DNA from 2 places in the Chromobacterium sp. ATCC 53434 genome. Region 1 is predicted to be linked to the other one. Evidence: predicted binding sites of a transcription regulator. Region 1 holds the regulator's gene; the other holds the start of a gene.

What was found. Region 1 encodes FNR, which switches genes on or off when oxygen is low (the NO sensors DNR and NnrR bind a similar motif). Its sites were predicted from a motif close to TTGATNNNNATCAA; they were not measured.
Region 2: CXB49_RS19430 (universal stress protein) is a predicted target of FNR. The motif match lies at 2,489-2,502, and genes of this name have one in related genera.

What each region holds. Positions count from the first base shown of each region.
Region 1 is NZ_CP025429.1:695,766-702,092, forward strand. Features, by position in the region: gene CXB49_RS03150 (methyl-accepting chemotaxis protein) at 1-1,807, opposite strand, end outside; gene hemN (oxygen-independent coproporphyrinogen III oxidase) at 2,033-3,439, opposite strand; gene fnr (fumarate/nitrate reduction transcriptional regulator Fnr) at 3,546-4,292, shown strand; gene CXB49_RS03165 (DUF1853 family protein) at 4,350-5,114, opposite strand; gene CXB49_RS03170 (IS630 family transposase) at 5,089-6,135, opposite strand; gene CXB49_RS03175 (hypothetical protein) at 6,164-6,327, opposite strand, start outside.
Region 2 is NZ_CP025429.1:4,364,190-4,370,516, forward strand. Features, by position in the region: gene CXB49_RS19420 (methyl-accepting chemotaxis protein) at 1-962, shown strand, start outside; gene CXB49_RS19425 (glutamine synthetase family protein) at 1,085-2,431, shown strand; gene CXB49_RS19430 (universal stress protein) at 2,590-3,066, shown strand; gene CXB49_RS19435 (TlyA family RNA methyltransferase) at 3,088-3,834, opposite strand; gene CXB49_RS19440 (BCCT family transporter) at 4,208-5,740, shown strand; gene CXB49_RS19445 (YceH family protein) at 5,803-6,327, shown strand, end outside.

The DNA of each region.
Region 1 (6,327 bases):
CGCAATGGCGGATGTTGTCCATGCTTGAGCCGGCCTCGCGGGCGCGTTGCTGGCCGTCCATGATGGACTTCATGCCTTGTTGCATGCTGTCGTTGCCCTTTTGCGCGGTGTTCTGGATCTGACTGACGATGTCGCTGATCTCGGTGGTCGACAGCGCGGTGCGTTCGGCCAGCTTGCGCACTTCGTCGGCGACGACGGCGAAGCCGCGGCCCATCTCGCCGGCGCGCGCCGCCTCGATGGCCGCGTTCAGCGCCAACAGATTGGTCTGTTCGGCGACGTCGCGTATCACGTCGACGATGCCGGCGATGGACTCCGACTGCCGGCCGAGGTCGCTGATGGTGTCGGACACCGAGGACACGTCGCGAACGATGCCGTCCATGCTGCTGGCGGTGGCGGCGATGACCCGGTTGCCGTCCGACGAGCGGCTGGCGGCGTCGGTGGACAGCTTGTCGACCTGTTCCGACTGCGTCGCGCACTCGGACAGGCTGGTGCTCAGCTCTTCTATCGCCGCGGCCATGCTGGCGGCCGCCTCGCTCTGCTGGGCGCTGCCGGCGGTGATGCTTTGCGCGCTGTGCGCCATCGCGTCGGCCGCCCGCTTGACCTCGCCCGAGGTTTCCAGCATCTGGGTCACCGTTTCGCGCAGCTGATTGCGCATCTGGCGGATCGCCGCCAGCAGGCTGAGCTCGTCGCGCTCGCGCAGGTGGATGCGGGTGTCCAGCCTGCCCGCCGCCAGCTGTTCCACCACTTGCTGCACATAGCCGGGCTCGCCGCCCAACTGCAGCGTGATCGACAGGTAGAGCTGGTGGAACAGGAAGATGGCCAGCAGCATCGCCGCGACGCCGATGGCGATATAGCTGTTGCGCTGGCTGGCGGTGCGGTCTATCCGCTCCTGCAGCAGTTGGTCCAGCCGCGCCAGGCCGCCGGCGATATAGGCGGAGACCACCTGGGCGGCGTCGGCGCTGTGTCCGGCCACTTTCAGCCCGCCGGCGCCGGTCTTGCCGCCGACGGCGTCGTCTATCGCCGGCAACTGGCTTTTCAGCAGCGCCGCCAGCCGGTCGCCCTGCGACGACATGTCCGCTTTCAGTCCGGCGTTGTAGGCGACGGCCTTGGCGATGTCGCCGGCCAGGCCGTCGTTGACTTCGGCGATCAGCGGCCGCAGCTCCACCAGGCGGTCGCGCTGGGCGGGATCGAGCGCATGGTTGGCTTCGGCCTGCGCGGCGACGGCGTTGGCCTCGCCCAGATGGCTGATCAGCGTGGTCAGCTTGGCGGTGGCGGCGTCCATCAGGTAATAGGTGTCGATGTCGGGATCCAGCGTCAGGTTGGAGTTGTCGCTGACGGCGCCGATCAGATTGTTCAGCTTGTCGCTGAGAGTGCCGTAGGCGGCTATCCATTGCGAAGGCTGGGCGGACTGGACGGCTTTCAGCTTGTTCCAGGCCGCGGCGGCGTCCTTCCAGGCGGCGTCGCTGGCCAACTCGGCGCCGAGCCGGCCGTTGACGTCCTGCAGCGCCTGCCACCGCTCCTGCAATCGCTGAACGGCCGACGGCAGCTCGCTGTTGGCCTGGGCGTCGCCGAGCGCCGCGCGCACCGACAGCTCCTGTCCCTGCTGGGCCTGCGCCAGCACCGCGGTCAGCGGCTGCATATAGGCGACCCCCACCCTCTCCTTGGCGGTGGACTCGATATTGTCCTGGTTGCTGCGATACAGGCCGTACACCAGGTAGAGCAGGGCGACGGCGAAGACCAGGCCGATCACGGCGAAGCGCTTCGGGTAGCTGAGGCGCTGCATCAGCCGGACGATGGGGGTGGACATGGCTAACTCCTTCCGCGGACCGGTCGTGGCGCGGCGGCGGGGGGGCGAACGGCGAGGAAACGGGGATGCAGCTCCTTTACTGTATAGAGCCTGTTCAAAGTCTCTACCGGCAGCGGCCCGGGCGGGCTGCTCGCGAAAAGATTTTGAGCAGGCGCATCAGTTACAAGCGGCGGGACTGGCCGTTCGAGCCGGGAGCCGGGCGCCGTCGGCGCCCGGAGGGGATGGTCAGATGGTTCGGGAATAGCGCGCCTGGGTCTGGCGCTCGCGCAGGTGGCGGTCGAAAATCATCGCGATATTGCGGATCAGGAAGCGGCCTTTCGGCTCCACCATCAGGAAGTCGCCGTCGAAGGACAGCAGGCCTTGCTGTTGGAAATCGCGAATCTGTGGCATTTCCGCCGCAAAATACTGGGCGAAATTGATGCCGTGCACCTCTTCTATCGCCTCCACCGACAGCGAGAAGCGGCACATCAGGCCCTGGATGACGGTTCGGCGCAGCACGTCGTCGTTGTCCAGCTCCAGTCCGCGCGCCACCGGCAGCCGGCCCTGGTCCAGCGCGGCGTAATAATCGTCCAGCGTCTTGTCGTTCTGGCTGTAACAGGAGCCGACCTTGCCGATGGCCGAGACGCCGAAGCCCAGCATGTCGCAGTCGGCGTGGGTCGAGTAGCCCTGGAAATTGCGTTGCAGCCGGCCCTGGCGCAGGGCGACCGCCAATTCGTCGTCCGGCTTGGCGAAATGGTCCATGCCGATGAAGACGTAGCCGGCGTCGGTCAGCGTCCGCACCGCGTCCTGCAGGATGTCCAGCTTGACCGCCGATGACGGCAGCTCGGCCTCGACGATGCGCCGCTGCGGCATGAAGACCGATGGCAGGTGGGCGTAGTTGTACAGCGCCAGCCGGTCGGGATCGAGCGCGATCGCGGCGTCCAGCGTCTGCCGCATCGAGTCGCGGCTCTGCAGCGGCAGGCCGTAGATCAGGTCCAGGCTGACCGATTTCATGCCGGCCTCGCGGCCGGCCTCGATCACCGCGCGGGTCTCGGCCTCGCTCTGGATGCGGTTGACCGCCCGCTGCACTTCGGGATTGAAGTCCTGCACGCCGACGCTGATCCGGTTGAAGCCATATTCTGCCAGCTTGAACATTGTTTCACGCTTAACCTTGCGCGGATCGATCTCGATGGAATATTCTCCGTCGCTCAGGAACGTGAAGTTGTCCTGCAGCATGCCCATCAGGCGCTCGAGCTGGACGTCGGACAGGAAAGTCGGCGTGCCGCCGCCGAAATGCAGCTGTATCACCTTTTCGCGGCAGCCCAGCGCCTCGGCCGTCAGGCGGATTTCCCGCTCCAGATAGTCGAGGTAGCGATCGGCTAGGCTCTTGTTTTTGGTGATGATCTTGTTGCAGCCACAGTAATAACAAATTGTGTTGCAAAACGGTATATGAGCGTACAATGATAAAGGTTTGCGATTGGCTCCGATCCGGCGCTGGCGCAGACTGTGCTGGTAATTGTCAGCGGAAAAGCCCGGCGTGAAGCGGTCCGCGGTCGGGTAGGACGTGTATCTTGGTCCCGATCCTTCGAGGCGTTCGATCAGTTCCCGATCGAACTCGAAATGGGCGGGAGAAAATGGACGGGTGGTTTTCATGTCGTATTCGGATGGTAAAACTTCTGGTGGACTGGTAAATTTGCGGAAAACCTGCGAATTCCGTATTGACAAGGGTCAAGCTTCGACGGCTTGCGGCAAACACAGCATGTCTGAACAAAATCAAACTTCCCTGCATTCACTGAAAATCTCCTGCTCCAGCTGCAGTCTGCGCGAGCTATGCCTGCCGGTCGGACTCAACCGCGAGGAAATGAGCCAGCTGGACACGGTGATCCGCCAGAGCCGCCGCCTGAAGCGCGGCGAGTACCTGTTCCGCAGCGGCGAGGGGTTCAAATCGCTGTACGCGGTGCGCACCGGCTTTTTCAAGACCTCGGTCGCCAGCCAGGACGGTCGCGAGCAGGTCACCGGCTTTTTGATGTCGGGCGAGCTGATGGGGCTGGACGGCATTTCCACCAGCAGCCACAGCTGCGACGCGATCGCGCTGGAGGACAGCGAGGTGTGCGAGCTGCCGTTCAGCCGGATGGAGATGCTGAGCCGCGACATTCCCAGCCTGCAGCACCATTTCTACCGGCTGATGAGCCGAGAGATCGTCCGCGACCAGAACGTGATGCTGTTGCTTGGCAATATGAAGGCGGAGGAGCGCATCGCCGCCTTCCTGCTGAATCTGTCGCAGCGGCTGTCCACCCGGGGCTTCGCCGCCAACGACTTCATCCTGCGGATGAGCCGCGAGGAAATCGGCAGCTTCCTTGGCCTGAAACTGGAAACGGTCAGCCGCACGCTGTCGAAATTCCAGCAGCAGGGCTGGATCACCGTCGACCACAAGCACATCCAGCTGGTGCGGGTGCAGGATCTGAAGGACCTGATTTCCGGTTGCCTGCACGCCAGCGGCCATTGAGCCCGGCGGGCGCCGCATCGAGCAAGGCAGGCCATGGGCCTGCCTTTTTTCATGTCTTCAACCGGCCTGGCCGGCGATCAGGGCGCGCAGTGCGGCCAGCCGCTGCGGATCGGGCCACCCGGGCGGCGTGACGAAGCCGCGGGCGGCCTCCCGCCAGCGGCCGTCGCCGTCCGGCTGCAACTCGGCCACCAATTGCGGCGACGGGCAGGCCAGCAGCCGCTCGCGCAGCGCCGCCTCGTCCAGCGTGTCGGCCCGCTCCAGCCACGCCGGGGCCAGCCAGGACAGCCGCGGCAGCCAGGCCCAGCGCGAGTCGTCGCGGCGCCGGGGCCATGTCTCGGCCAGCGGCGCGTGCCAGCCGCGCAAGGCGTCCGGCGCCAGCGGCGGCGGCAAGGCGTGATCCGCTGGAAAGAACAGCCAGCCGGTCAGCCGGGCGCCGGCATGGCAGTCGGCGAAACCGTCCGGCAGCCGCGCGGCGGCGTCCGGATGGCGGCTCAGACGCAATTGTGTGGCAAGTTTGGTCGCTTTCAACCGCCAGGCGTCGCGAAGGCCGGGACCGACCAGCGAGTCGGCTCCGTCGCCCAATTGCAGATAGAATTTGCTGGCGGTCTCCAGGTGCCACGGCTCGCCGTCCAGCCACAGCAGGAAGTCGAACTCGCCCACCGTGCGGCGCCCGCTGTCGATGACAATCAGGTTTTCCGCGGCGACGCGGATGTGCGGCGCGTGGCGGAACCAGAAATAGAAAAGTCGTTCAGCATATCGACCTATTAATCCGGCAGTCAAATACCGTACAGAAAGCTCATGCCGCGTAGCGGATTTTTTCATGCCGGAAGTACGACCGGATTCTGGCCGGCTGCTTCTGCAATGAGCGTAAATGGGACAGCACTTTCCCTTGAAGTTGACCGTCTGATCGAACCGGCTCACCTGCGCTCATTCTGGCCTTCAGGTCGCCGTTCAAGTATTCATCCGGGTTCAGTTCCGGTGAGTAGCTGGGCAGGAAGAACAACTCAATCGCCTTCTTGTTCTCTTCCTCCTCCAACCATGCTTGCACCAGCTTGCTGTGATGCACGCGCAAGTTGTCGAGGATCAAGAACACCTTCTTGCCGCCAGCATCACGGATCAGCCGCATCAGAAACTTGATCAGCACCCGGGCCGTCAAGGTCTCCCGGTACAGCATGAAGCGCATCTTGCCTTGGTTGGTAATGGCCGAAATCAAGTTGATGCGCGCTCTTTTCGATTGGGATAACACCAGAACTGGGGTTTGGCCTTTTGGGGCGTAGCCACGCGGAAAGTGCTCAACACTCGACACCGCCGATTCGTCGCCCCAGCTGATTTCAGCCATTTCCGCTTTGGCACGCGCGACGATAGCCGGGTATTCCTCCTTGAGCCATTTCTCGACTGCTGCCGGTCGCTGCTCATAAGCGCGTTTGAGCGGGCGCTGCGGCGTAAAGCCCCAGCGGGCCAAGTACAGACGGACAGTACGGATCGGCAGATCGATCAGAAACATCTGCTTGATTACAGCCTTGACCGCCTGAGCACTCCACAGGGCAAACCTCAGCTTCATCTGGTCTGGCGTGCGATCCACGATGTCCTGCTTGATCCGGGCTTCCTGCGCCTCGGTCAGCCGACGGCCGGTGCCTTCGGCGCGACCGCGCTTCTGTTCTTTGAATCCCTGCGCACCTAGTGCTGCCTCACGCACCACCCAGGCGGAAATGGTGGGGCGGCGCAGCCCGAGTTCTTCGGCAATACTGGCTTGAGACCGGCCTCGCTTGTACATCCGGATAGCGGTACGCCTCAGCTGCTCACGGGCGGCCAGTTCAAGCTTGCGCACATCGATTTTTTCCATGCCGGAAGTATACAATCTGTACGGATTATTACTGCCGGATTAATAGCCGCTTGCCGTCGCCGTCGGCGAGCCAGGCCAGCAGCGGGGCCGGGTCCCGCGCCAGCCGGCTTAAGCGCGCCGGGCCGTCCTCGCCCAGGAGCCGCCACGCCGGCAGCTCGTCGCCGCAATGCCAAGGGGAGGGGGAGGTCAGCA
Region 2 (6,327 bases), 1.5 Mb from region 1:
ATGCCGCCGACGTGGTCAAGGCGATCGCCGACGGCGACCTCAGCGTCGAGATCGCCGTCAAGGGCGGACCGGACAGCCTGCTCGGCGCGATGCGCGACATGCAGGGCCGGCTGCGCCAGATGATAGACGAGATCGGCCGCGCCACCTCCAGCATCAACCATTCCTGCCACCAGCTGTCCAGCGACATGGACAAGGTGCACGAGGTGTCCGGCGTCGCCAGCTCGTCGACGACCTCGGCGGCCGCCGCCATCGAGCAGCTGTCGGTCAGCATAGATCACGTCAGCGCCAGCACCCGCGACACCGAGGCCGGCGCGCGCGACACCGCCGAGCTGGCGCGCCACGGCCAGACGCTGGCCGGCGACGCCGCCGACGGCATACGCCAGATCGCCGACCAGATCCACGGCGCCAGCGACATGGTCGGCCAGCTGGCCGAGCGCAGCCGCAGCATCAGCAGCATCGCCGAAACGATACGCGACATCGCCAACCAGACCAATCTCTTGGCGCTGAACGCGGCGATCGAGGCCGCGCGCGCCGGCGAGATGGGCCGCGGCTTCGCCGTCGTCGCCGACGAGGTGCGCAAGCTGGCCGAACGCACCGCCAGCGCCACCGACGAGATCAGCAGCATCGTGCAGGCGGTGATCAGCGAAACCGGCAACGTCTCCGGCCGCATGGACGAGATCCGCCCGGCGGTGCAGGCCGGCGTCGAGCAGGTGAAGCAGGCCGCCGACACGCTGGAATCGATCAGCCGCCAGGCCAGCACCGCCCTCGAACACGTGCACAATGTGGTGGTGGCGATGGGCGAGCAGAGCCAGGCCGGCACCAATATCGCCGGCAATGTCGAGCAGGTGGCCGGCGTCGTCGAGGAAACCCAGAACTCGGTCAGCCACGCGGTAGAGGCGGTGCGCGCCATCGATCAGCAGGCCACCAATCTGCACCAGACGGTCAGCCGATTCAGGCTGTAGACACCGCCGCACTTGCCGCCGCCGTTGCGGCTGGCATAATGGCTGTGAGCGCACGCTCCATGACAGCAAGAAAAAAAACTGAGGACAGACAGGAACCCCAGCACGCTTCAGTGGAGAATCGTATGTCTGATGCCCGCATGCCGGCAGGCCTCATCGAATGGCTGCAACACAGCAAGGCGCGGGACGTCGAGCTCGCCTTTGCCGACGTCCATGGTTTTCCCCGCGGCAAGACCCTGCCCGCGCAAGCTTTTATCGACGGCCAGCAGCTGCGCATCGCGCGCGCGGTGCCGTTGCAGAGCTGTATCGGCGAATTCCCCGATTACAGCTTCTACGGCGAACATGATCCGGACGTCGCGCTGGCGCCCGATTACGACACCTTGCGGCTGCTGCCGTGGGCGCGGACCCCGCGCGCGCTGGCGATCTGCGACTGCGTCGACCACGACGGCGGCCTGTCGCCGCTGGCGCCGCGCTCGGTGCTGAAGCAGGTGTTGTCGCGCTACGCCGCCCGCGGCTGGGCGCCCGTCGTCGCGCCGGAACTGGAGTTCTACCTGTTCGCCGCCCACGGCGACCCGGCGCTGCCGTTCCAGCCGCCGTCGCTGCCGTCCGGCCGCCGCGAGACCGGCTTCGACGCCTTCGGCTTCGCCGCGCTCGGCGAGCTGGAAGCCTTCTTCGACGAGCTGTACCAGGCTTGCGAGACGCTGGCCATCTCCACCGACACCTGCGTGCACGAGATGGGCCCGAGCCAGTTCGAGATCAATCTGAAGCACGGCGACGCGCTGAAGCTGGCCGACGACACCTTTTTGTTCAAGACCGCGCTGAAGGAAATCGCCCATCGCCACGGCCTCAGCGCCGTGTGCATGGCCAAGCCGCTGTCGGGCCAGCCCGGCAGCTCGATGCACATCCACCAGAGCGTCGTCGACCGCGACGGCCGCAATGTGTTCAGCGGCGACGACGGCGAGGCCAGTCCGGCGTTCTTCGGCTTCATCGCCGGCCTGCAGCGTTTCCTGCCCGAACTGATGCCGATGTTCTGCCCGAACCCCAATTCCTACCGCCGCTTCGTCAAGGGCATGGCGGCGCCGGTCAACCTCAGCTGGGGCCTGGACAATCGTTCGGTCGGCCTCAGGGTGCCGGTGTCCGGTCCGGAGGCGCGACGGGTCGAGAACCGCCTGCCCGGCTGCGACGCCAACCCCTATCTGGCCCTGGCCGCCAGTCTCGGCGCCGGCCTCGCCGGCATCGAGCAGAACCTGGCTCCGGACGAGGCGGTGCACGGCAATGTGTTCAAGCAGCAGGCCGCCAGCCTGCCGTCCACGCTGGATGCCGCCTGCGCGGCGATGGCCGCCGGCTGCGCCGAATCGCTATTCGGCGCCGACTTCAGCCGCGCCTATCTGGCGGTGAAGGAAGTGGAGTTGAACGACTACCACCGCCAGGTCACCGCCTGGGAACGGCAGTACCTCGGCTTCCTGGTCTGATCGAACGACCGACGCCGGTCCGGCCTCCCGCCGGGCCGGCGCGCGGCGCCCGCCTCATTGTCCTGGATCAATACCCGCGCAGACCGGCGAGACGGCGCGGCCGCCGCCGGGTTATGCTGCAAGCATCCCACCGAGCAATGTTTCGCGAAGGAGCAGCCATGTATCGTCACATCATCGCAGCGGTAGACGGCGGCAACAATTCCGACAAGGCCCTGCACGAGGCCATCCGCCTGGCCAAGCACAGCGGCGCGCGGCTGACGCTGGCGCATGTCGCCGGCCTGCGCGACCTGGTCGTCGACAGCCTCGGCGTCTATTCCGGCGACCCCGGCTACGATCTGGCGCTGCAACAAGGCCAGGAGGCGCTGGAACGGGCGCAGAACATCGCGCATGTCGCCGGCCTGACCGATGTCGCCAGCCATATGGAGAAAAGCTGGGAAGGCGGCCACGATCTGGCCGACCTGCTGCTGGGCTACGCCCGCGAACAGCAGGCCGATCTGATGGTGGTCGGCACCCATGGCCGCAGCGGCCTCGCCCACCTGTTCCTAGGCAGCTTCGCCGAGGACATCCTGCGCCGCAGCCACTGCCCGGTGCTGGTGGTACGCAGCCTGGACGACGACGACATCAGCGTCGGCTAGTCTTTTCCGCCGCGGCGGCGCTCAGCGCCGCGCGGCGTGCACGAAGAATTCGCGGTTGCCGTCGCCGCCCTTGATCGGGCTGTCGAACCAGGCCAGCGGCCGCATGTTCTGCTCGGCCAGCACCCGGTCTATCTTGTCCCGCACCAGCGGATACAGGCTCTCGTCGCGGACGATGCCGCCCTTGGACAAGCCTTCGCGCCCGACCTCGAACTGCGGCTTGACCAGGCTGAGCAGCCGGCCGCCCGGCTTCAGCAGCGGCAGCGCCGACGGCAGCACCAGGCTCAGCGAGATGAAGGACACGTCGCAGACCATCAGGTCGAAACCGTCGCCGCCGTTGGCGGCCAACAGCGCCGCGTGGTCCAGCGCGCGGGCGTTGACGCCCTCGAAATAACGCACCCGCGCGTCCGAGCGCAGCCGGGCGTGCAGCTGCTCGTGGCCGACGTCGACGCCGACCACCCGGCGCGCGCCGGCCTGCAGCAGGCAATCGGTGAAGCCGCCGGTGGACTGGCCGACGTCCAGCGCGTCCCAGCCGGCCACGTCCAGGCCCGCCGCCGCCAGCGCGCCCTGCATCTTCAGGCCGCCGCGCGACACATAACGGTCGGCCTCGTCGGCGACGACGGCGAATTCGGCATCCGGCGGAAACTTCTGGCTGGCCTTGGCCACCGGCAGCCCCTGGCAGCTGACGCGGCCGGCGGCGATCAGGTTCTGCGCGGCGGTGCGCGAAGCGGCAAGCCCTTGTTCCACCAGCAAAATATCGACTCGAATCACATCCGCTCCCACCCGGCACCAGCCGGTAAACGCGACAGGTTGGCGAAGGCGGCGCGCGCTGTCAAGCGACCGCCGCGCGCGCCGCCGGCGCCGCCCAAATCGGCCGCAAAGATTTACAAGAAAACGCTAATAATGTTAACCTAAAAATCAACAGCCTGATTTTATTCAGAAATTCAATCGAAACGACACCGAATTCCACGCCGCCCGACACTGCCGGGCGGCGTCGCTTATGAATTCGAGATGACGCCGTTTCGTCCCGCGCCCGCACACCGGGCCATCCGCGGCGCTCGCCCCGAGCCGCCAGTCTTGCCATTTCCAGCGGCGGCCCGCCTCGCGCGAGGTCCGCGCCGTCGCCATCGCCATAGGAGTTCCGATGGTTTTACGCCTGTCCCTATTGTTGACCGTATTGTTCGCCTTGTGGGGCGTCGCCGCCCCCGAACACATGAACGGCGTCGCCTCCGCCTGGCTGAGCTACACGATTTCCCGTTTCGGCTGGTTCTACCTGCTGTCGGTGTTCGGCTTCCTGGTGTTCGCGATCTACCTGGCCTTCGGCCGTTTCGGCCACATCCGCCTGGGCAAGGAGGACGAGGAGCCGGAATTCTCGCGGCTGAGCTGGTTCGCGATGCTGTTCTCCGCCGGCATGGGCATAGGCCTGGTGTTCTGGGGCGTGGCCGAGCCGATCTCGCACTTCGCCACGCCGGCCAGCCAAGCCACCGCGCCGGAATCGGCCGAGGCCGCGCGGCTGGCGATGCGCCACGTGTTCTTCCACTGGGGCCTGCATCCGTGGGCGGCGTACAGCCTGACCGCGCTGGCGCTGGCCTATTTCAAGTTCAACCGCGGCCAGAAAGGGCTGATCAGCGTCGCCTTCCGTCCGCTGCTCGGCGACCGCGTCGACGGTCCCGTCGGCATCGCCATCGACGTGCTGGCGGTGCTGGCCACCGTGTTCGGCGTCGCCACCACGCTGGGCTTCGGCGCGCTGCAGATCGAAAGCGGCCTGCAGATGCTGTTCGGCGTCGCGCCGTCCGACTGGCTGACAGTGGCCATCGTCGTCATCGCCACCGCGCTGTTCCTGCTGTCGTCGCTGACCGGCCTGTCCCGCGGCATCAAGTGGCTGTCCAACCTCAACGTCGCGCTGGCGCTGCTGCTGTTCCTGGCGGTGGTGCTGCTCGGCCCGACCGGCTTCGTCTTCGACACCTTCACCACGACGCTGGGCGACTATCTGGGCAATCTGACCAGCACCAGTCTCAGGATGAGCCCGTTCAGCCAGGGCACCTGGATGGCCAACTGGACACTGTTCTACTGGGCCTGGTGGGTGACCTGGGCACCGTTCGTCGGCATGTTCATCGCCCGCGTCTCGCGCGGCCGAACGATACGCGAATTCATGGTCGGCGTGCTCCTGGTGCCGGCGCTGGCCAGCTTCGCCTGGTTCTCCGCCTTCGGCGGCACCGCGCTGGACCTGCAACTGTTCGGCGGCGTCGACCTGGTCGGCGCGGTCAAGACCGACGTCTCCACCGCGCTGTACGTGATGTTCCAGCATCTGCCGGGCGGCCATCTGCTGTCGCTGCTGGCGATGCTGCTGGTGATCATCTTCTTCGTCACCTCGGCCGACTCGGCCACCTTCGTGCTGGGCATGTTCACCAGCGGCGGCAGCCTGAATCCCAGCCACCGCGTCAAGCTGATCTGGGGCGTGCTGCTGGCCGTCGTCGCGCTGGTGCTGCTGCAGAGCGGCGGCCTGAAGGCGCTGCAGGCGGTGCTGATCGTCAGCGCGCTGCCCTTCATGCTGATCATGATAGGCATGGCGGTGTCGCTGTATCGGGCGCTGGACCAGGAAGAGCGCGACGGCCGCCGCCGCGAGATCCGCCGGCTGCGCCAGCTGGAGGCGCTGGAGCGGCAACAGCAGGGCTAGGGACGCGACGCGCCGGCGATTTGGTGCGATGATGGCGGGATGGTCCCGCCATGGAGGAAAAGATGGAGACGCACCAACTCGACCCGCAGCAAGTGCGCGTGCTCGGCGCGCTGGTCGAAAAACAGGCGCTGACGCCGGACGCCTACCCGATGACGCTGAACGGCCTTGCCGGCGCCTGCAACCAGCTGACCAGCCGCGAACCGGTATTGCAGTTGTCGGACGCGGAAATCAGCGCCGCTCTGGACGCGCTGATCGCCGCCAAACTGGTCTCCGAGCGGCTGCCGGCCGGCAGCCGGGTGGCCAAGTACGAACATCGCCTGAACTACGCCTGGAACATCGACGGCGCGCGGCTGGCCGCGCTCTGCCTGCTGATGTTGCGCGGCCCGCAGACCGCCGCCGAAATCCGCACCCGCTCCGGCCGCATCTACGCCTTCTCCGGCGTCGACGAGGTGGAGACCGCGCTGAACGCGCTGGCCGACAAGTATCCGCCGCCGGTGATGAAGCTGGAACGGCAGCCCGGCGAGCGCGAGGCGCGCTGGTGCCATCTATTGTCCGGCGAGCCGCAGATCGTCCCGGCTCAGGCCTGC